2 regions of the Virgibacillus salinus genome follow, and region 2 is predicted to be linked to the other one. Evidence: a T-box and tRNA genes for the amino acid it is inferred to sense, from the RefSeq annotation. Region 2 holds a T-box; the other holds one or more tRNA genes.
What was found. The T-box of region 2 lies ahead of ileS (isoleucine--tRNA ligase). A T-box ahead of a tRNA ligase gene usually reads a tRNA of that ligase, here a tRNA-Ile.
Positions count from the first base shown of each region.

Region 1 (11,144 bases), 490 kb from region 2:
TTTAGAAAAGAGAGGCTGATTAATTATCAGCCTCTTTTTCATATATTGGAAATGAGTAAAATTCGTTAGGTTGTAATTTTTTAGGGTCTACGGTGGGGTTTAAAACTTTAAAGTCTGCTACAATTTTAGTAACATCTAAATTATTAGTTAGTTGTGGATTTATTTTTTCAACTATTGTAAGAAGTGTATCTCCATGATGAACTTTCACTTCCATTACTGATATATTTTTGGTATTTGTTACATATTCTTCTTGTGGTTGCTTAGTTTTATTTATTGATGTGAGAGTTGTTCCAATACTTAAATCTTTATATATACTTATAAAAAATAATGCAATTAAAATATATATAAAAGTTTTTAAAATATTATTCATTTTTTTACCCCTCTTTTGAAACAATTTATATCATTAATACGTACAATAATTGACGGAAAAAGGAGGCTTGTACATGGATATTTTTTCATTAGATTGGATAGGCTTCATTATCACTGGATTTGGGACTTTATTTCTTATCGGTGAAATGCTGGTCAATATGCGTGGATTTTTCGGACTTATGGGGTTAGGGTTTATAACTGTATATTTTGCAGTTTATCTGGAAACAGGCTCCTTTATTATTATGCTTATTGTTTATTTACTTGGATTATTACTTATTATTATTGATGGTAAAGTAATTAATGATGGTACTCTTGCAACAATTGGTTTAGCTTGTATGCTTACAGCTGTAGCATTAACTGCACCAAATCTCTATGCAGGCATGTACGCAGTTATTGGCGTTCTTTTAGGTGGATTTTCATCATTATTCTTCTTGAAAGTATTTAAACGGCGGGATATGTGGTCAAAACTAACGTTAGTAGATCAATTAACTAAAGAAGCAGGGTATAACTCGATGAATGAGGAATATGAACAGTTATTGAATGAAGAAGGTAAAACAGTAAGCAACCTCCGCCCAGTTGGTACGGTTCGAATTAAAAACAAAAACTACAGCGCTATTTCAAATGGTCAATGGATCCCCGAGAATACCAAGATAAAGGTAGTAGATGTGGATGGGACCAGAATTCTTGTTGAAAATACAAATAATGAATAAAAAGGTAATACTCATTGAATCGACTTGGTTCATGGGTGTTATTTTTTTTATATACAAAGATAAAATTATTGTAAATCAATTTGTCGTTATTGAAGGCTCTACCAAAGCAATTTCATTATTAGAACCATTGATTGATAAACCAATTTTTCTACGTTTAAGAATGAAAAGCCTTAAGTTAGGGTAGTTAATAAGTATAGTATTATTTTTAGCATACATATGAATGTAAATTTTATGTAAAGTTTTAAATAATTACTTTACAAACGGTGAATTTATCTTTAATAATGGACAAGGTATGTGACAGTTTTCAACAGGATTCGAAGGGTGGTATAATGTTTGGATATTGATGTACAGAAAATGATATTTGAGTTTATTGGTGGTTTGGGAATATTCTTATTAGGTATTAAGTATATGGGTGAGGGTCTGCAGAAAACAGCAGGCAATCGACTACGAGATATACTTGATAAGTTCACTAGTAACCCTTTCCTAGGTGTATTAGCAGGTATAATTGTTACTATCTTAATACAAAGTAGCTCTGGTACAACGGTCTTAACAGTCGGGTTGGTTAATGCAGGCTTTATGACTCTTAGACAAGCTATTGGTGTTATAATGGGCGCAAATATTGGTACCACTGTGACTGCATTCATCATAGGTATAGATTTAGGTGCCTATGCACTACCAATAATAGCTGTTGGTTGTTTCCTTTTGTTTTTCTTTAAAAATCAAAAAGTTAACAACATTGGACAAACCGTATTTGGTTTTGGTTCCTTGTTCTTTGGTTTAGAGTTAATGAGCAGCGGGATGTCACCATTACGTAGCCTGGAGGCATTTCAGGAATTAACTTTAAATATGAGTTCCAATCCTATTTTAGGCGTTATAATAGGAACATTGTTCACAGTAATTGTGCAAAGTTCAAGTGCTACAATAGGTATACTGCAAGGGTTGTTTTCTGAAGGAGCAATTGAATTGAAGGCGGCAGTACCAGTTTTATTTGGTGATAATGTTGGTACAACTATTACGGCTGTTCTTGCGTCAATCGGAGCAAGTGTAGCAGCAAAACGTGCAGCTTATGTACATGTAATTTTTAACTTGGCAGGTACAACTGTATTTCTTGTTCTTTTGGGGCTTTTTACTCAATATGTTTTATATTTGCAGTCAAGTTTAGGTTTGAATCCAGAGATGACTATTGCCTTTGCACATGGTAGCTTTAACTTAGTAAACACAATAGTGCAATTTCCATTTATTGGTGCTTTAGCCTGGATTGTAACCAAAATTATTCCAGGAGACGATACCATTGTCGAATATAAACCAAAACATTTAGACCCTATATTTATCCAACAATCTTCTACTTTAGCGTTAGATCAGGCAAAATCAGAAGTGATTCGCATGGGAGAATATGCATATAAAGGACTTGAAGAAACAAACTTATATTTGACAACACAAAGCCAGAAACATTCAGAAATGGCAATGCAAATAGAAGGTGCGCTTAATAACCTGGATCAAAGAATTACGGATTATTTAATTGAATTATCTGGAGAGTCCATGTCTGAACTGGAGAGCGCGAAACACACAGCGTTAATAGACTCTGTTCGTGATATTGAACGAATTGGGGATCACTTTGAGAACATCATCGAGTTAATTGATTATAAAATTTCAAATAAAGTTTACTTGACAGAACAAGCTGAAGAAGATTTAAATAATATGTTTGATTTAACTATATTAACAGTCAAACAAGCAATAAAAGCTCTTGATCAAATGGACCGCGAGGAAGCACTTGCGGTAGTACAAAAAGAGGACGAAATAGACAAGATGGAACGTACTTACCGGAAGAAGCATATCATTCGTATGAATGAAGGCTTATGCAGTGGTTCAGCCGGAATAGTATTTGTCGACATAATTAGTAATCTGGAACGAATTGGTGATCACGCAGTTAATATCGCTGAGGAAGTATTAGGTGAGTAATATTTGAGGAGGTGCATATGCACCTCTTTATTTTTATTGAAAACCTCTCAATAAAATGCTATAGTGTATAATGGTGCTTCTAATTGGTGCTTCTTCATAAGATTTTCATACATAAATAAAAATTATCGTCTAAGTTATTGACAGATTCTGTCGTACATGGTAAATTATATTTCGTCGCTAATTAATTTCAAATCAATTTTCAACACGAAGAGCACGAAAAATAAGGTTGTAACACCTTGATAATTTACTTAAGATTATTCCACAGTAGCTCAGCGGTAGAGCAATCGGCTGTTAACCGATCGGTCGTAGGTTCGATTCCTACCTGTGGAGCCATATGGCGGTGTAGCTCAGCTGGCGAGAGCGTACGGTTCATACCCGTGAGGTCGGGGGTTCGATCCCCTCCGCCGCTACCATAAACTATATATTAATGGCGGTCGTGGCGAAGTGGTTAACGCACCGGATTGTGGCTCCGGCATTCGTGGGTTCAATCCCCACCGGTCGCCCCATTAAGATACTTAGAGAGGACCCTTAGCTCAGCTGGTTAGAGCTATCGGCTCATAACCGATCGGTCGCAGGTTCGAGTCCTGCAGGGTCCACCATTAAAACTCGGAGGAATACCCAAGTCTGGCTGAAGGGATCGGTCTTGAAAACCGACAGGGGTGTCAAAGCCCGCGGGGGTTCGAATCCCTCTTCCTCCTCCATACATATTTAAAACGGCACTAATTATTAAATCTAAAACCTCATATGGCTCTGTAGCTCAGTCGGTAGAGCAAAGGACTGAAAATCCTTGTGTCGGCGGTTCGATTCCGTCCGGAGCCATCCTTAAACAAGCAAATCGCTTGTTTTTTTGTTTAGCTACGAAATTTAAGTGTTGTGGTAACTGTGCTTCTAAATCGTCCACGTCCAGCGCCTAGTGAACTTTGCTCCCCATGTCTACGATAAGAAATAAAGGATGTTCGACTAAAATCACCACATCCTGTGACAACGTCGACCCACCCGAAGCGATGAGCGAATTCCATACGCCGCTGAACAGGCACTTACGCTTTTTTTCTTTCTCAGAATATATGTTTCATATGCAAAAATCCGGGAATAATTTAATGTGGATTATTTTCACTATCCACACTGTAAAAATATGCATATAATTTGCATGTGTGTGATAGCTTTGATAATCTTTATTTTAAAGGGTGAATATTCAAACCTTTTAATAACATAATTATTAAAGGAGGAAATTATAATGGCTAAATTTGAACTACCAGAACTACCTTATGCATACGATGCTTTAGAACCTACAATCGATAAAGAAACGATGAACATTCACCACACGAAGCATCATAATACTTATGTAACAAAATTAAACGGTGCTTTAGATGGACACGCAGACCTTCAGGATAAATCAATTGAAGACCTTGTGAGCAATCTTGATGCAGTACCTGAAAATATCCGCACCGCTGTTCGAAACAATGGTGGCGGCCATGCAAACCATAGCTTATTCTGGAAAGTTATGTCACCTAATGGTGGTGGCGAGCCTTCTGGTGAATTAGCTGATAAATTAAAAGCTAAATTTGGCAGCTTTGATAAGTTTAAAGAAGAATTTGAAACAGCTGCAAAAGGCCGTTTCGGTTCCGGCTGGGCATGGCTAGTAGTAAACAATGGTGAGCTTGAAGTAACTAGTACTCCAAACCAGGACACACCGTTATCGGATGGCAAAACGCCAGTCTTAGGGCTTGATGTTTGGGAGCACGCATATTACCTTAAATATCAAAACAAGCGTCCTGATTACGCTTCTGCTTTTTGGAATGTAGTAAATTGGGATGAAGTAGCTAAAAATTATAACAACGCTAAGTAATTAATTAGTCTTTAAAAGACACGGGAGCACAATTCCCGTGTCTTTTTTGTAGTTAAAAAAGAATAAATACTTTCTTACTGATAAGTACAACCAAGGATTATCTATATTAAGGCTTGCACTCCAAAGTATAAGGGTTCTAAGAAAACAATATAACCTTTCATAAGGCCAAGTTTACTAATGTAATTAAATTGCATATCTAACACCTATTTGCTCAAACTATAAACGATAAAAAGGAGCAAAAGATATGCATAAAATCTTTCAAAATATAGCAGGAAAAGTAGATATAAACAGGGATCTCATTTTTTTGCTGGTAATAGGGGGCCTTTATTCGTTAGGAATATTTCTCTCTAATACATTCGTCAATATATATTTATGGAAGCAATCCGGTGATTACATTACAATTGCTATGTATAACTTAGGAATATATTTATTCCAGCCAATCACTTTTATTTTGGCAGGGAAAATAGCTAAAAAGGTTGACCGGGTTATTGTGCTGCGATTAGGGGTAATATTTTTATCTCTATTTTTTTTGAGTGTGTTAATTATTGCCGAGAAGGCTGCAACCTATAACTTTTTATTGGGCGGTTTATTGGGTATAGGTTTTGGGTTCTACTGGTTAGCATTTAATGTACTTACATTTGAAATTACAGAACCAGAATCAAGAGATTTTTTCAATGGGTTTCTAGGCATCCTCCAATCTTTTAGTGGTATGATTGGTCCGTTGTTAGCTGGTACGATTATAGCAAACATGGAAGCAAATATTGGGTATACTACGATCTTTACAATTTCTTTCTGTTTGTTTATTGGTGCAGTTGGATGCAGTTTTATCTTAAAACGTCGTCAGGCAGAAGGTGCTTTTCATTTTAAACGGGTATTAGCTGAGAGAAGACATAATAATAATTGGAGAAAAATCCTTAATGCGCATGTCTTTCAAGGTTTGCGTGAAGGGATATTCCTGTTTGTTATTGCAATCTGGGTATTCATTACAACTCAGAGTGAATTTGCGTTAGGGATGTTTAACTTATTCCTATCTGGTCTCTCTTTTATTTTCTACTTTATTGTAACGAAGTGGATTAAACCATCTATGCGAAAAAAGGCAATACTTACAGGTGGATTAATTTTATATTTTTCTATCTACATTATTCTGTTCAGTATAAGTTATATCCAACTTATTATTTATGCTGCAATAATAGGTATTGCATATCCGATTATTAATGTACCTTATGTTTCCATGACATATGATGTTATCGGTAAAGCGTGGAAGGCAAAAGACTTTCGAGTTGAATATATTGTCGTACGAGAACTATTTGTCAATTCCGGGAGAGTAACAGCTATAGTTATCTTCATGCTAGCTATTACGTTATTTGACGCAGAAAAAATAATTCCGTTTTTATTAGTAGCATTTGGGCTTGGACATTTAATAATTTATGTATTTGTTAAAGATATTTATTTAGGCAGTCCACGTAAAAAAGAGGTCATGATTAAGGAACAATTGACAGATGAAAAAAATCGTTAATATCTGTTAGAATTTAAAGAGATAAATGCTATAATAGGTTGAGATAATTTTATATATAAGGGGGAGAAACCGAAGCATGGTTCAAAAAAAGAAAAAGAAAAAGTCTCAACTTCCCTTTCGTTTAAATATACTATTTTTTATTGTCTTTTTATTGTTTTCAGTTTTAATTTTGCAGCTAGGTGTCGTGCAGATATTGAATGGGGAAGAATTCCAGGCAGAAATCGATAAAACTGAAAATGATTATACAGAAATACCGGTGCCTCGGGGGAAAATGTATGATCGAAACCATAATTTAATTGTTGATAATAACCCATTATATTCAATTACTTATACACCTGCTAAAGGTATTCAAGCAAAAGACAGGTTGAATGTGGCCGAGAAATTAGCTACATATATATCAATGGATCCACATGAAGATAAAGATGGGAATCGGGATTATGGTGTTTCAACACGTAATAAAAAAGAGTATTGGTATTTGAATAATACGGAAGAAGCTAGATCTCGATTAACGGATAAAGAAATAGAAGAAATGGATAATGCTGAAGAATATAATACGATGCTTGACCGAATAAAAGAGGAGGAAATCAAGGGTTACTCTGAAAAGCAGCTTGAAATAATGGCCATTAAAAAAGAAATGGATAAGGCGATGACATTAACGCCACAAGTTATTAAGAACGAAAATGTAACACCAAAAGAATTTGCACGTGTGGCTGAACATTTAGATGTTTTACCAGGGGTCAACGCTACTACCGATTGGGATCGGGAAAAACCATACGGGAAAACTTTTAGTAACTTTATAGGCACCATAACATCTCAGTCACAAGGGATTTTAGCTGAGAAGGAAGAGTATTACCTTACAAGAGGCTATAGCAGAAATGATCGAGTTGGCAGAAGTGGATTAGAAGAGCAGTATGAGAATATTTTAAGAGGCCGAAAGGAAAAAATTCAATATACAACGAATAAAAGCGGGAAAGTCGTTGAATCTGAAGTAGTAGTTGAAGGTCAACGCGGTAAAGACCTAATCCTGACCATTGATATGGAACTTCAAGAAGAGTTAAATAAGATATTACGTAAAGAACTGAAAACGGCTATACAAAAAGCTCCTGCTAAGAATAAATATTTGGAAGATGCTCTTGCTGTTGTAATGAACCCGCAAACAGGTGAATTGTTGGCTGTTGCTGGACAACACTATAACAGGGATGACAATGAATTTGAAAATGCTGGACTGAAATCCTTGTACGCTGGTCATCCACCAGGGTCCGCTGTCAAAGGTGCAACAGTGCTATCAGGCTATGAATCAGGTGTTATTGAGCCTGGACAAAGGTTTTATGATGCGCCAATAAAAATTGCCGGAACGCCTGAAAAAAGTTCGTATAGCAACCTACAGTGGGTTAATGATCTGGATGCATTGAGACAGTCATCCAACGTATATATGTTTTATATTGCAATGCGTATGGGTGGCGACTTCAATTATCAGCGAAATGATAAGCTAAAATTCGACCCTGCAGCATTTCAGGAAATGCGCAATTACTTCAGCCAATTTGGACTTGGAGTGAAAACAGGCGTTGATTTTCCATATGAATCAACAGGTTATAAGGGTCCAAATCCTCAGGCGGGTAATTTATTAGACTTTGCAATTGGTCAGTATGATACGTATACAACACTGCAGCTAGCGCAATATGTTTCTACCATTGCTAATGATGGCTATCGTGTTCAGCCACATTTTATGAAAGAAATAAGGATGCCCGTTCCCCATGAAGATGAATTGGGATCGGTTTATCAAAGTAAGAATACAAATTTTTTAAACAAAATTGTAATGGATGATAATTATATTGAGCGTGTTCAAGAAGGATTCCGTCAAGTATATCAAGAGCCCGGCGGAACAGCAGCTGGCAATTTTGCAGATAAAGATTATCGAGCAGCTGGGAAAACTGGTACTGCCGAGTATACAATCTTTCATGAAAATGGATCTTCCACGGATACGGAAAATCATAGCCTTGTTGGTTATGCTCCATATGACAATCCGGAAGTCGCCTTTGCAGTTGTTGTTCCACATGCAGGTATTCCAAATGCACATCCAACAAGTAAATTAATTGGAGAACAGATTTTAGATACCTATTTTGATTTGCAAGAAGAAGAAACAGAAGAAGAATAGCCTTTTTATCACTAAAAGCCTAAACCTTTATTAATAAGGTTTGGGCTTTTTTAGCAGTTAAGAAATCAAAAATTCTTTCTTACTGCATAAGTGCAAACCAGGCTTTCGCCATTATGGTCTGGCGTTAAGCCAAATTCCCTAAATTATAACTCATAACTACACTCGTATGTCGACGTGAAGAAGTGTCATTTAAAATTTTAACTTTTAATGACACTTTTTCTGTTTCAGATTCGATTGTAATAGTGAATAGAAAAATTGATTTCTGTTAATCTACTAACTTTACATTATTTTTACAACTAATTAATGGGGAGTTAACACTGGTGAGATATGATTGCATTGTAGGAGAGGGAATAAATTTTTTCCTTTCCTAACAAACTACCATAATTAGGGGGATTAAAATGAAATCAAAGTCTTTAATCTTAACATTAGGAATGTCATTACTATTAGTATTGTTAGCCGCATGCGGTAATGCAGAAGGCAGTGAGAATAACGGTGACGGAGAAGAAAGTACAAAAGAAATAATGGTTGATGGATCGTCTACCGTGTTCCCAATTATGGAAGCTGTTGCTGAGGAATACCAGGCAGCGAACCCGGAGGCAAGAGTAAATATAGGGGTTTCCGGAAGCGGTGGCGGTTTTGAAAAGTTTATCGCAGGTGAGACGCATATTTCAAATGCTTCCCGCCCTATCAAAGAAGATGAAAAAGCACTACTTGAGGAAAATGGAATTGAGTATACGGAAATTGAAGTCGCTCTTGATGGATTATCAATTGTAGTAAACAAAGAAAATGATTGGGTAGACCAGTTAACAGTCGAAGAACTGACTAAAATGTGGAGTGAAGATGGTGGAGTAAAGACTTGGGCTGATGTACGAGAGGGCTGGCCTGAAAAAGAGATCAAATTCTATAGCCCAGGAGCAGATTCTGGAACATTTGATTATTTCAGTGAAGTTGTATTAGGAGATGCGCAAATTCGTCAGGACGCTTCTTTATCAGAAGATGATAATGTCCTTGTTCAGGGAGTTACTGGATCACTGAATGGTATCAGTTACTTTGGATATGCTTATTACGCGGAAAACAAAGATAATTTGAAGGTAGTACCAATTGTGAACAGTGATGGGGAAGCAGTAACACCGAGTCAGGAAACAATTCAGTCAGGTGAATATAATCCATTCTCCAGACCACTGTTTATCTATGTGAAAAATGAAGCATTACAAAACGATTCAGTATATGAATTCACCAAATATACACTCGAAAACGCTGGTGAGATGGCAAAAGCTGTAGGTTACGTCGCTAAACCGGAAAGTAAATATGAAGAAGCCTTACAAAAGATCGATGAACTAGCAGGTAAATAATCTAAATCACACAATAAGGTTGCGGGAATAAAACATGCGAGGGAAGTTAAATCAGAACATGCTTCTCCTCACTTTCCTGCATCTTAAGATAGTTTAAGGTTATTGCTATTGTCAGACAGCAACAAAACGTTTTTATAGAGGAGTATTTATATGGCAGTTAACGTTAAAGACATGATGAAGAAAAATAAATCAAATCGTTTCTTGCTTCGCTTTTCAGAAAAGGCAGCACCAACGATTTTCTTGCTGTGTGCAATAATATCTGTACTGACTACAATTGGCATCACACTTACGTTATTAGTGGAAACTATCACTTTCTTTAACCGTGTATCTTTTATTGATTTCATAACAGGAACGAAATGGTGGCCATTTGGAGAAAACCCGAGTTTTGGAATTCTTCCATTAATATCAGGAACGCTATTAATCACTGTTATTGCAATGGCTGTTGCGATTCCGATTGGTCTTGCCTCAGCAATTTATCTAAGCGAATTTGCTTCACCAAATATACGCAAAATCGTTAAACCTATCTTGGAAGTATTGGCCGGTATTCCCACAATTGTATATGGTTTTTTTGCTTTGACTTTTGTTACACCTATGCTTCAAAACGTCATTCCAAGTTTACCAATTTTTAATGCGTTGAGTCCCGGAATTGTTGTAGGGGTAATGATTATTCCGATGATTGCATCTTTATCTGAAGATGCAATGAGTTCTGTCCCCAATGAAATGAGGGATGGAGCTTTGGCTATGGGATCAACAAGACTGGAAGTAGCGTTAAAGGTGGTAGTCCCAGCTGCTTTATCTGGAATCATTGCTTCATTTGTATTAGGTATATCACGCGCTATTGGCGAGACGATGATTGTAGCTGTCGCAGCTGGAGCAACACCAAAGCTTTCATTAGATGTTACGGAGTCTATTCAGACCATGACAGGTTATATTGTTCAGGTAAGTTTAGGTGATGCGTCTTATGGATCGACCACATACTACAGTATTTATGCGGTTGGAATGACGTTGTTTGTTTTCACGTTATTAATGAATCTGTTGTCGCAATATATCTCCCGTCGTTTCAAGGAGGAATACTAATATGAGTTTGGTCGATAAACAGGTTATTCAAAATAAAATGAGTAAGCGATCAGTTAAAAATCAGATTATGAATAAATTATTCTTTTCGGCTACCGCTTTTGGGATAGTGGTTTTAATAGTATTGTTATACCGGGTTTTTTCAGAAGGTATCGGTCATTTG
Region 1 is NZ_FNKD01000002.1:309,164-320,307, forward strand. It holds gene BLS02_RS08305 (MATE family efflux transporter) at 1-5, shown strand, start outside; gene BLS02_RS08310 (hypothetical protein) at 20-370, opposite strand; gene BLS02_RS08315 (NfeD family protein) at 444-1,079, shown strand; gene BLS02_RS08325 (Na/Pi cotransporter family protein) at 1,413-3,038, shown strand; tRNA gene BLS02_RS08330 (tRNA-Asn) at 3,297-3,371, shown strand; tRNA gene BLS02_RS08335 (tRNA-Met) at 3,375-3,451, shown strand; tRNA gene BLS02_RS08340 (tRNA-His) at 3,469-3,544, shown strand; tRNA gene BLS02_RS08345 (tRNA-Ile) at 3,561-3,637, shown strand; tRNA gene BLS02_RS08350 (tRNA-Ser) at 3,647-3,739, shown strand; tRNA gene BLS02_RS08355 (tRNA-Phe) at 3,785-3,857, shown strand; gene BLS02_RS08360 (superoxide dismutase) at 4,273-4,884, shown strand; gene BLS02_RS08365 (MFS transporter) at 5,129-6,400, shown strand; gene BLS02_RS08370 (peptidoglycan D,D-transpeptidase FtsI family protein) at 6,477-8,555, shown strand; gene BLS02_RS08375 (PstS family phosphate ABC transporter substrate-binding protein) at 8,954-9,907, shown strand; gene pstC (phosphate ABC transporter permease subunit PstC) at 10,058-10,984, shown strand; gene pstA (phosphate ABC transporter permease PstA) at 10,986-11,144, shown strand, end outside.
Region 1: it has a tRNA-Ile gene. The T-box ahead of ileS (isoleucine--tRNA ligase) is inferred to sense a tRNA for this amino acid. The anticodon was not compared.

Region 2 (11,144 bases):
TGTAATCAGCAGATATGCCAGCGTTCCAAGTCCACTTGAAACTAATGCTACTGCCGGAGATAACCCTGTAAGAAATGGAACGAGGATGGTTGCTCCGAACATTGCAAATAAATGCTGCAGACTTAAAATAAGCCATTTTTGTGGTTTAGGTACTTCATTAACATTCAAAGCTACTTTTTCTTGTTTCATCTTCCATTCCTCCATTTGTTGGTTTTTGGTTAAAAACTGCCATTAAAAAACCTCTTTGCATAAGGTCGCAAAGAGGTATACGTGTAGTTACAATAAAATACACGTGTTCTCAGGGCAACCTTTTAAATCTCGCTGGATTTAGTTAAAGGTCTCATTATTTACTTTTCGTATATACTTACTTCGTCGTGGTTATCTTCTTCATGTAAGTTTACTACGATAATCTCTTTATCTGATGTTGGTATGTTCTTACCAACATAATCAGCTCGTATAGGCAATTCTCTGTGTCCACGGTCAATTAATACACCTAGCTGTATCTGCGTGGGTCTGCCGACATCCATTACGGCATCCATAGCTGCTCTGACTGTTCTGCCTGTAAATAACACATCATCAATTAATATTACTTTTTTCCCATTAAAGTCGACGTCAATATTGGTTTCCTTTAATTCAGGATCATGATTAGTTGTTGCTTTTTCTAAATCATCACGATACAACGTTATATCCAACTCACCAATTGGAACATTAATTCCCTCGATTTGATTTATCTTTTCCTGTAATCGTTTCGCAATGGGAATTCCTCTTGTTTTAATCCCTACTAAAAGTAAATTTTCCCCACCTTTATTTTTTTCAACAATTTCATGGGCGATTCTAGTTAGGGCTCTGTTCATTGCTGACTGATCCAGTACTTCCGTTTTTTTGTTCACTGCTGCACCTCTTTCTGTTTGAAAACTTGGCCTATCACCAAACCTTAGTTGCATTTATGCGTAAAAAAGGTTTTATACCTTCTTAGCCGCTAAAAAATCCCTTTTCTCCATAAGGAAAAAAGGGATTTAGATATACGTATCTCTACATACTTAATACGTTCCGCTTCCTTCTTCGCCTCACTGGACTCTGTTAAAGGATCTTTTATTCATTTGATTAATTATTACAAACCAGCTTCAATCTGTCAATACATTTTCTCCATTTGTGACAGTAATTCCTTGAAATAAGCTGGTGCTTCCTCCTCAAAAAATAGCCATTCATTTGTTCTCGGATGCTTAAAACCCAGTGATTTAGCATGCAATACCTGTCCATTTGTCTCCAACGTTTTTCTCCGTCCATATTTAGGATCACCAACAATTGGAAAATCTATATATTTCATGTGTACACGTATTTGATGAGTACGGCCTGTTTCCAGCTGGCATTCTACATGTGTGAAATTTTCAAATCGTCGTATAACCCTAAAATGGGTAACTGCTGGTTTACCACTATCTACAACACCCATTTTCTGCCTATCATTTTTGTCTCTGCCAATTGGGGCATCAATTAACCCTGTTTCATGTTCAATAACACCATGAACAACTGCTTCGTACTTTCGCTCAATATCTTTTGTGGCCATCTGTTCTGACAGATTTGTATGTGCGAGATCGCTTTTAGCAACCACTAGAAGTCCACTGGTGTCTTTATCAATCCGATGGACAATGCCTGGCCGTTCTACACCATTAATCCCAGATAAATCGTCACAGTGATAAAGTAACGCATTTACCAATGTGCCATTTTGGTGGCCAGCGGATGGGTGCACTACCATTCCTTTGGGTTTGTTAACAACAAGCAAGTCACTATCCTCATAAACTATCCGTAGTGGAATGTTTTCAGGTTTTATGTTTAATGGTTCTGGTTCAGGAATCGTCCATCTAATCTCATCCGCAGTTTGACATTTATAGTTGGGTTTTATAATTTCGCCATTTACTAATACAAGTTCATTGGTAATCCATGATTGGACCTGTGAACGGGACTCGCTAACCAAATTCGATAACAGCTTATCTATTCTTATTTTGTTTTCAGTTTCTAATACGATGTGTTGGTTTAAAGTCATTTTTGATTTTTTCCTTTCTTCTTTTCATCGATGAATGTTGCAATAAGCACAAGAATCACACCAACTACTAAGGCCGAATCTGCTATATTAAATATTGGATAGTCATATCCAACTAGGTTGAAGTCAAAAAAGTCGACAACTTCTTTTCGAAAAAGGCGGTCTATAAAGTTACCAATTGCACCACCTAAAATAAAACTTAAGGATATAGCCAATAACTTACTATCCTTTGCATATTTTTCCATGTAATAAACAACACCAATGATCACAATTACAGTAACGATATAGAAAAAAATCATTTGCCCTTGCAATATTCCCCATGCTGCACCACTATTTCGATGTGATGTTAGGTAGAAAAAATTCTCAATCACAGTTATTTGTTCCCCAATTTCCATTGTTTTTATAATGGCCCACTTTGATAGTTGGTCAACGGCTATAATAACAAGTGCAATTATGTAATATAAAAACATTTCATTTCCCCCAATTTTCATTTAGAAGACTTGGCTTATCACCAAGCCTTAATGACGAGCGCCTTAACTACTATGTAGTAAGAAAGTAGTTATACTATCTTATCTGCAAACAAACTATTACTTTTGCATTTTACCATAGATATAGCAAAAGCGCCTCTTCCTTGAAAAAATTCAAAAGGAACAGGCGCTCTTAAAATCAAATTATGCACTATAGTGTTCTTTTACTATATCTGCACATCGTGTACATAACTCTGGGTGATCTTTATCTTCACCAACAGTTTCTGAAGCAGTCCAGCAGCGTTCGCATTTCTCTCCGGGATGCTTTTCAACTGCTATATCAACGTAACGGTATTCAGAAGCATCAGCTGATTTTTCTGCAACAACAGCTTCGGAAACAATAAACAGTTGATGAACATTAGAGATTTCCTCTAATACTTCTTTAGTTTTCGGATCTTTTGGAACTAAGGTAATTCTAGCTTCAAGCGACTTACCAATAGTCTTTTCATTTCGAGCCTCTTCTAATGCTTTTAGGACATCATCACGAACTTTCATGAAGTGATCCCATTTATCCTGGGAATTTTCAAAGTCAGTAATTTTTCTTGGTTCTGGAATATCCGTAAGTTGAACACTTTCTTCTTCTACCCCAGGAATATATTCCCATACTTCATCTGTTGTATGTGGAATAATTGGCGTCAGTAATTTAACAAGTGTTGTTAAGATTTCATAGTATCCTGTTTGAATACTTCTCCGACGCTTATTATCTTGTGCCTCGATATATAGGACATCTTTTGCGAAATCCAAATAAAACGAGCTTAAATCAACCGCACAGAAATTATGAATTTGTGAAAAGATTGGTGAGTACTCAAACTTTTCATAATTTGCACGAACATTTGAGACTAAGTTTTGCAAACGATGAACCATATAGCGATCCACTTCTTCCATTTCACTTTCAGGGACAGCATCCTTTGCTGGATCAAAGTCTGACAGATTCGCCAGCATAAAGCGAATCGTATTTCTAATTTTACGATAAGCCTCAGAAATTTGTTTCAAGATTTCCTGTGAGATTCTAACATCTGCTTGATAGTCAACAGATGATACCCATAAACGCAAGATATCAGCACCTAATTGTTTCTGAACCTTAGATGGAACCATAACATTTCCTAATGATTTACTCATCTTTCGCCCATTGCCATCAAGCACAAATCCATGACTGATAATATTTTCATATGGCGCTTTACCTGTCACCGCAACAGAAGTTGATAGTGACGAGTTGAACCAGCCACGATATTGGTCACTGCCCTCCAGATAAACATCTGCTGGACGACGGTGATCCTCCCGCCCTACAAGGACTGCTTCATGAGATGAGCCTGAATCGAACCATACATCCATAATATCCGTTTCCTTGGTAAACTTACCGTTTGGACTATGTTCTGAAGTGTAGCCTTTAGGCAATAGGTCTTTAGCTTCCCACTCAAACCATACGTTCGAACCATGTTCTGCAAATACCTGTGAAACATGTTCAATCGTTTCATCGGTAATAATTGGTGTGTTATCCTCCCCATAAAATACTGGAATTGGAACACCCCATGTACGTTGACGTGAAATACACCAATCTTCGCGGTCACGAACCATGTTATGAAGACGTGTTTCCCCCCATGACGGATACCAATTAATCCGATTAATCTCATCCAAAATATTTTGGCGGAAATCTTTTATGGATGCAAACCATTGTGAGGTAGCACGGAAGATTGTTGGCTTTTTCGTACGCCAATCATGTGGGTATGAATGCGTAATAAATGTAAGCTTCAATAACGCACCAACCTCTTCAAGCCTTTCCGTAATCGGCTTGTTCGCCTGATCATAGAATAATCCTTCAAATCCTGGAGCCTCATTGGTGAAAACACCTTTATCATCAACTGGAGACAGAGCATCCAGTCCATAAGACCTCGATACATAAAAGTCATCTTCACCATGACCTGGAGCTGTGTGGACACAACCAGTACCTGCATCTGTAGTAACGTGGTCACCAAGCATGATAAGTGAATCACGTTCATAAAATGGATGCTTTGTAACAACTTTATCTGCTTTCTCGCCTTTAAATGTTTTAACTACCTCTGGATTTTCCCATTCCAATTCTTCGGTTACCGTTTCTACTAAGTCGGAAGCAATAATATATTTTTCATTATTAACAGCAACAACGGAATACTCAAGATCTGGATGTAAACTAATTCCAAGATTGGCCGGAATAGTCCAGGGTGTAGTAGTCCAAATGATGAATTTGTCTCCAGCATCAAGTACGCCTTTTCCATCGGTTACATCGAATGAGACATAAATGGATGGTGAACGTTTATCATGATATTCAATCTCTGCTTCAGCTAATGCTGATTCTGACGATGGTGACCAATACACAGGTTTAAGCCCTTTATAAATATACCCCTTTTTAGCCATATCACCGAAAACTCTGATTTGTGCTGCCTCATAATCTTTAGTAAGCGTGATATACGGGTTATCCCAATCACCCCGTACACCTAATTGTTTAAATTGTGTACGTTGATTATCAAGTTGCCCCATTGCGTATTCAGCACATTTTTGTCTGAAATCAGCAATACTCATTTCCTTACGCTTAATTTTTTTCTTTTTTGTCAGTGCAGTTTCAATAGGAAGTCCATGTGTATCCCAGCCAGGCACATATGGAGCATGATATCCAGTCATTGATTTATAGCGTGTAATAAAATCCTTTAATATTTTATTTAGTGCGTGACCAATATGCAAATCACCATTTGCGTATGGAGGGCCATCATGCAAAATAAATGATGGACGTCCTTCTGTTCTTTTTTGTACTTTTTCGTATAGTTTTTTATCATCCCACGCTTTTTGGCGCTCTGGTTCTTTATTCGGCAAATTTCCGCGCATTGGGAATTCTGTTTTTGGCATTAGCAATGTATCTTTATACTCCACTTGTTCATCCTCCTATACATTTCAATTTAATTAAAAAAAGCCCTCAAACATCCCCAAAAGGGACGAGAAGACTCGCGGTACCACCCTTATAAATTTAAAATATGCATATTTTAAATTCACTCGATATTCGTAACGTGAACAGACGCCCATTTCTACTTTAGTTGAATTCAAAATGGGTACTCAAGAGTGATTTTCTGAAGTATTACTGTATCAGGCTTCCACCGGTTCCCGACTCGCTAAACAGCAATTACATTCATACTGCCTCTATCATCGTAGTTTTCATTTGCATATAACATTTGTGTATAATGAATTATATGTAAAATTCCATAAAACGTCAAGGCTTATGATTCTTTATCTGCAGCAGCCTCAAGCTCTCCGCCAAACTCTGCGTCGAACAATTCTTCCCAGTCATCTGTACCTATCATTTCTAATTGAGCCTCAACAAGCATTTTTAAACGGGTTCGGAATACTTTAGCTTGTTTTTTTAACTCTTCAACATCCATTGATATACGGCGAGATTTATTAAGGGCTTCATTAATAATGCGATCAGCGTTTTTCTCAGCTTCTTTAATAATTAATTTGGATTCTTTAGTAGCGTTCCCTTTAACTTCTTCCGCTGTTTCCTGAGCAACCAAAATGGATTTATTTAATGTTGTCTCAATATTGGTAAAATGACCAAGCTTTTCATTTAACTGCTCAACTTTTTCTGTTAAATCTTTTTTCTCACGAATTGCCATCTCATAATCTTTTATTACCTGATCCAGAAATTCATTGACCTCATCTTCATCATATCCACGAAAACTTCTTGTAAACTCTTTATTGTGAATATCTAATGGTGTTAATGACACGTAGGCCACCTCCTTAAAAATTTTAACCCAATTATATATTAAAATAAATAAAATCCTATATTACGTCTTTATTCGACATAAAATAAAATTATCCTTCAAATAATCGAAATTAATTTAAAATAGCAGTAGTAATTCTGTGTTTATCTTTTTTTGTAAGCCCATTAATGCGAATAAGCTTACTTCTGCCCTTACCTCTCAAAGAAAGCATATCTCCTTCAGCAAGCATAAACTTCCCATCGTCAACTACTCTGAAATTAACTTTCACATAACGCTTAGCAATAAATTCTGAAGCATCTTTTCTGGAAATGTTGTAAATTGCCTTTAGAACGGCATCTAACCTCAATGCTGACACTGTCTGTTCTGTTTCTATCCACTCTGTTTCCTTTTTAATAATTGATGTCATCGGCTTTTCTACAAGCTTAATTGTTGCCTTCTTGATCGCTGTAAGATTTGCAAATACATATGCAGCTATTTCGTCCGCCACCACGATTTGAATCGTTCCATTATCAACGGTTATATCACCAAGTTTTTTTCGTTTGATCCCTAAAGATAAAAATGCCCCCATGACATCTCCGTGCGTTAAAGTGACAAATTTATCATGATAAGATGCTTGCATTAGTATGAGCTGAAAGGATTCATCAGTCACTTCTTCATAGAATGGGGCAATAATAGCACGCTTTCTCTCTGCGAATTCGCTGCCACCATTCTGATAAAGTTTCAATTCTTCATTGCTCGTCCCAATTAACATAGCAACAATTTGTTGTTCCCTGGGATCGAGAAAATCGGTTACCTTGTGCTGAAATGTTTTCTCAACTTGATCTATCCAGGACAATACATTATCTATAAATGGGTGCTCTTCTTTTCTGAAATGCTGATAAATATCCACGTTTATCTACCTTAAAACCAACCCATTAGCATATTGAATAATACAGGTAACCCATATGCTCGTGCGAAGAACAATACAAAAATCCCTACAATTGGTGATAAATCAATCATTCCAAGTGGTGGTATAATCTTTCGAAAAGGTTCCAGATACGGTTCACAAATCTTTGTCAGAAAACTACCAAACGCGGATTCCCGAGCTCCTGGAAACCATGACATAAAAATATAAATAATTAAAGCATAACTATAAATCTCAAGTGCATAAAATAATACCATATAAATTGATTCCATTAACGCCTACCATCCTTTTTCAAATTCGTCATCCTCGACAAATGATTCTGTAATTGTTCCCGACACATCTACATTCTCAGGGGTACATAGGAATGTTTGTGCACCTAATTTTTGTATATCACCACTAACGGCATATACTGTTCCACTTAAGAAATCAACAATACGTTTTGCCTGCTCATGATCAACACGTTGTAAATTGATAACTACAGCTCGTCTATTGACAACATTGTCTGCTATTTCCTGTGCTTCATTATAATTTCGTGGCTCAGACAATACTACTTTAGATGACGGTTGTTGCATACTAGCCAGGTTAACTACATTTTGATTCTTTCGTTTTAGATTACCAGCAGCATCTGGAACATTCTCTTCTGGTTGTTCCTCAAAGTATTCGTACTCGTCATCCATAGTAAAAAAAGTCTTAATCTTATTCTTCATACTCATTATTTCACCCCGCTATTTGAAAGATCCAACTAATTTTGAACCAATTCGTATATGTGTTGCCCCTTCTTCAATGGCAAGTTGATAATCATTACTCATACCCATAGATAAATACTTACAAGGGGCATGAGCAAGTTGCTCACTCCTAACTTCATCCCTCAATGAAGTAAGTTTTTTAAAAATGTCACGTAAGAATTCTTGGTTTTCCATATGTGGAGCCATTGTCATTAGACCTACTACCCTAATATTCTCAAAAATTGCCAACGAAGAAATAAATGAAAGAACATTTTCAGGACTAAGACCATGTTTGGATTCTTCACCACTTACATTTACTTGAACAAAACAGTCCATTGGGGTTGTCGCGCGTTTGTTAATTTCCTTCGCAAGCGACTTGCGATCCAATGAATGAATCGCATCCACTTTATCAATTATTTCTTTTACTTTTCGTGATTGTAATGTACCGATAAAGTGCCAAGAGGCTTGATCTTGTATGTAATTATATTTTTCCAGAAAACCTTCCAGCCGATTTTCGCCAAGATTTTTAATTCCAGCGTTTATCGTTTCTTCTGTTCGCTCTATTGTAACATATTTCGTGACGCCAATAATGGTTATTTCGTCGGGATTTCGATTACTTTTCTCGCATGCTTGTCTAATATTGCTTTTTATTTCATTCAGATTTGTTACTACTTCCATTATTACCATTGCTCCTCCCAAGTATAATCATGTTGCATAGCCAATATACCCTAGCATTCTACCTGTTTTACCATGATCACGTCGATGTGAAAAAAATAACTCATTATCACTGAATGTGCAATATTTTGTAACCTCTATATTATGACGAAGAACCCCTTGTTGTAAAAGGATTTCGACATTTAATTGCTTTAAGTCCAATAAATAGCGATTATTTTCTTTTGGAATGACAGTTTTTCCAATGTAACTATCTGGTATTTGTCCAATAACCTTTTCATCAACCTCGTAAACCTCTTGAGATATACATGGTCCTATTGTAACTAGAAGGTTATCTGTGTTTACTCCAACTGACTTAAACATATCCACCATTTTTTCACTTATACCGTGGACTGTCCCTTTCCACCCTGCGTGTGCTATACCTATATAACCCGTTTCCGGATCGAAAAAATACAATGGAACGCAATCAGCAAAAAACGCAGTGCACAAAATACCAGCGCGATTTGTTATAAGGCCATCAATGTCATTTAATGAAGACTGGTAAGATGCTGCACCCTTTCCTCTATCCTCTTCCTTAATAATGTGTACATTCGTGTGATGTGTTTGTTCCCCGGAAACCCATGACTCTAAAGGTATATTTATCTCCTTAGCTAAAGTCTGTCTATTCGCTAAAACATCTTCCTGATTATCAGGTACGTGCAAACCAAGGTTTAACGTATTAAACGGGGATTGGCTCTGTCCGCCATTACGAGTTGTAAAACCAACTTTTAAATTCTTATTTAATATCTGCCATTTATCAATTTGCAAATAGGCTTCTTCGTTATGCTGGAAGGTATCAGCCATATTAGTACCTCCTTGATATAGTATGTTAGCACTATCTTATCATAATTTCTCCATCATTCGATAAGCTTTTGTTCTGGATAGAGGGTTGGAGTATTCACGTCCCTTATTAGAATAACGTCTGAGCCAATCGTTTCAATATTGTACCATGGTATTACCAGCTCTCCAGGTTTCCCAAATAATCCTGCTTTTTTATCTTTCGCAATAATAATTAATGCTGTAATTTTACCGTTGTCTCCATTAATTTCTAAATCCGAAATATGCCCAAGCCTTCTGCCATCATTAATGACGATAACCTCTTTAATTTGAAGATCGGTTAACTTTATCATCATGACTCACCTGCCTTAATAATGATATATATGCAAAGAATTAGCAAAAAAAACTTGAAAGTTAGAGCAAAATTAAATTTCCTTCTATTTATACAATCGAATTTAGATTAGAAAAAGTAGCATGAAAAATAAAAATGTATTTATAACTTCGCTTATCACCAAGCTTGTATAGCGAATTCCTTAGTTGCACTTATGCAGTAAAAAGGGATTTATACTTTCTTGACTGCAAAAAAAGACACCAAACACAGTTGGCTTGGCGTCTGAATATATATAAAAGTAACTTTTAGCAAGTCAATCCTTACGTCTCTATTTTCAAAGTACGTGCTAGTACAGTTGTTAGCCCAAAACGGATTAGTTTTAAAATGTAACGGCGCTGCTTCCACTTCTGATCAGACTAGCTCCGTGGGCTAGTGACTAATGACGTAAGCAATAGTCACTTGAGTGCTCTACTGACTTTTGTTTCGCATGTCATCACTGACCAAACCCGCTTCGCTTTTCATCATTCAAACATTTGTTTGTTCATTTGGGAAATAGCTGCTTTTTCCAGGCGTGATACTTGTGCCTGTGATATTCCGATTTCATCTGCTACTTCCATTTGTGTTTTTCCTTGGAAAAAACGTTTATTTAAGATCATTTTTTCTCGCTCATTTAAACGGTACATTCCTTCTTTCAACGATAGCTTATCAACCCACATTGAGTCCTTATCCGAATCATCGCTGATCTGATCCATTACATATATAGGATCACCACCATCATTGTAAATTGGTTCGAATAAGGAAACCGGATCTTGTATGGCATCCATCGCAAAGACAATATCTGAATGAGGGATACCCATTTCCTCAGCAATTTCCATAGGAGTTGGCTCTTTTGAAGATTCACTAATTAACTTCTCCCTCACCTGTAATGCTTTATAGGCTATATCACGTAATGATCTAGAAACTCTAATCGGATTATTATCACGCAAATACCGTCTGATCTCACCAATAATCATCGGAACAGCATACGTGGAAAACCTAACATTATGTCCTAAATCAAAATTATCAATTGATTTCATAAGTCCAATACAACCTACTTGGAACAGATCATCAACGTACTCTCCACGATTATTAAATCGCTGAATCACACTTAATACGAGCCGTAAATTTCCATTAACAAGTTCCTCTCTCGCTGATATGTCGCCTTCCTGCATTTTTTTGAACAACTTGCGCATTTCGTCATTCTTTAGTACAGGTAACTTAGATGTATCAACACCACAAATCTCAACTTTATGTCTAGTCATTCTGTTCTACCCTCCCGGATTGGAGATGCTGTTCATGGACAGTATCTCCCCGTAGAGGATTTTTTATGCAAAGTTATTCAGTAC
Region 2 is NZ_FNKD01000002.1:795,268-806,411, forward strand. It holds gene BLS02_RS10820 (solute carrier family 23 protein) at 1-189, opposite strand, end outside; gene pyrR (bifunctional pyr operon transcriptional regulator/uracil phosphoribosyltransferase PyrR) at 348-890, opposite strand; gene BLS02_RS10830 (RluA family pseudouridine synthase) at 1,133-2,041, opposite strand; gene lspA (signal peptidase II) at 2,038-2,508, opposite strand; gene ileS (isoleucine--tRNA ligase) at 2,710-5,466, opposite strand; T-box leader at 5,522-5,746, opposite strand; gene BLS02_RS10845 (DivIVA domain-containing protein) at 5,808-6,314, opposite strand; gene BLS02_RS10850 (YlmH family RNA-binding protein) at 6,424-7,200, opposite strand; gene BLS02_RS10855 (YggT family protein) at 7,212-7,487, opposite strand; gene BLS02_RS10860 (cell division protein SepF) at 7,494-7,928, opposite strand; gene BLS02_RS10865 (YggS family pyridoxal phosphate-dependent enzyme) at 7,941-8,618, opposite strand; gene pgeF (peptidoglycan editing factor PgeF) at 8,646-9,455, opposite strand; gene BLS02_RS10875 (YlmC/YmxH family sporulation protein) at 9,509-9,784, opposite strand; gene sigG (RNA polymerase sporulation sigma factor SigG) at 10,281-11,060, opposite strand.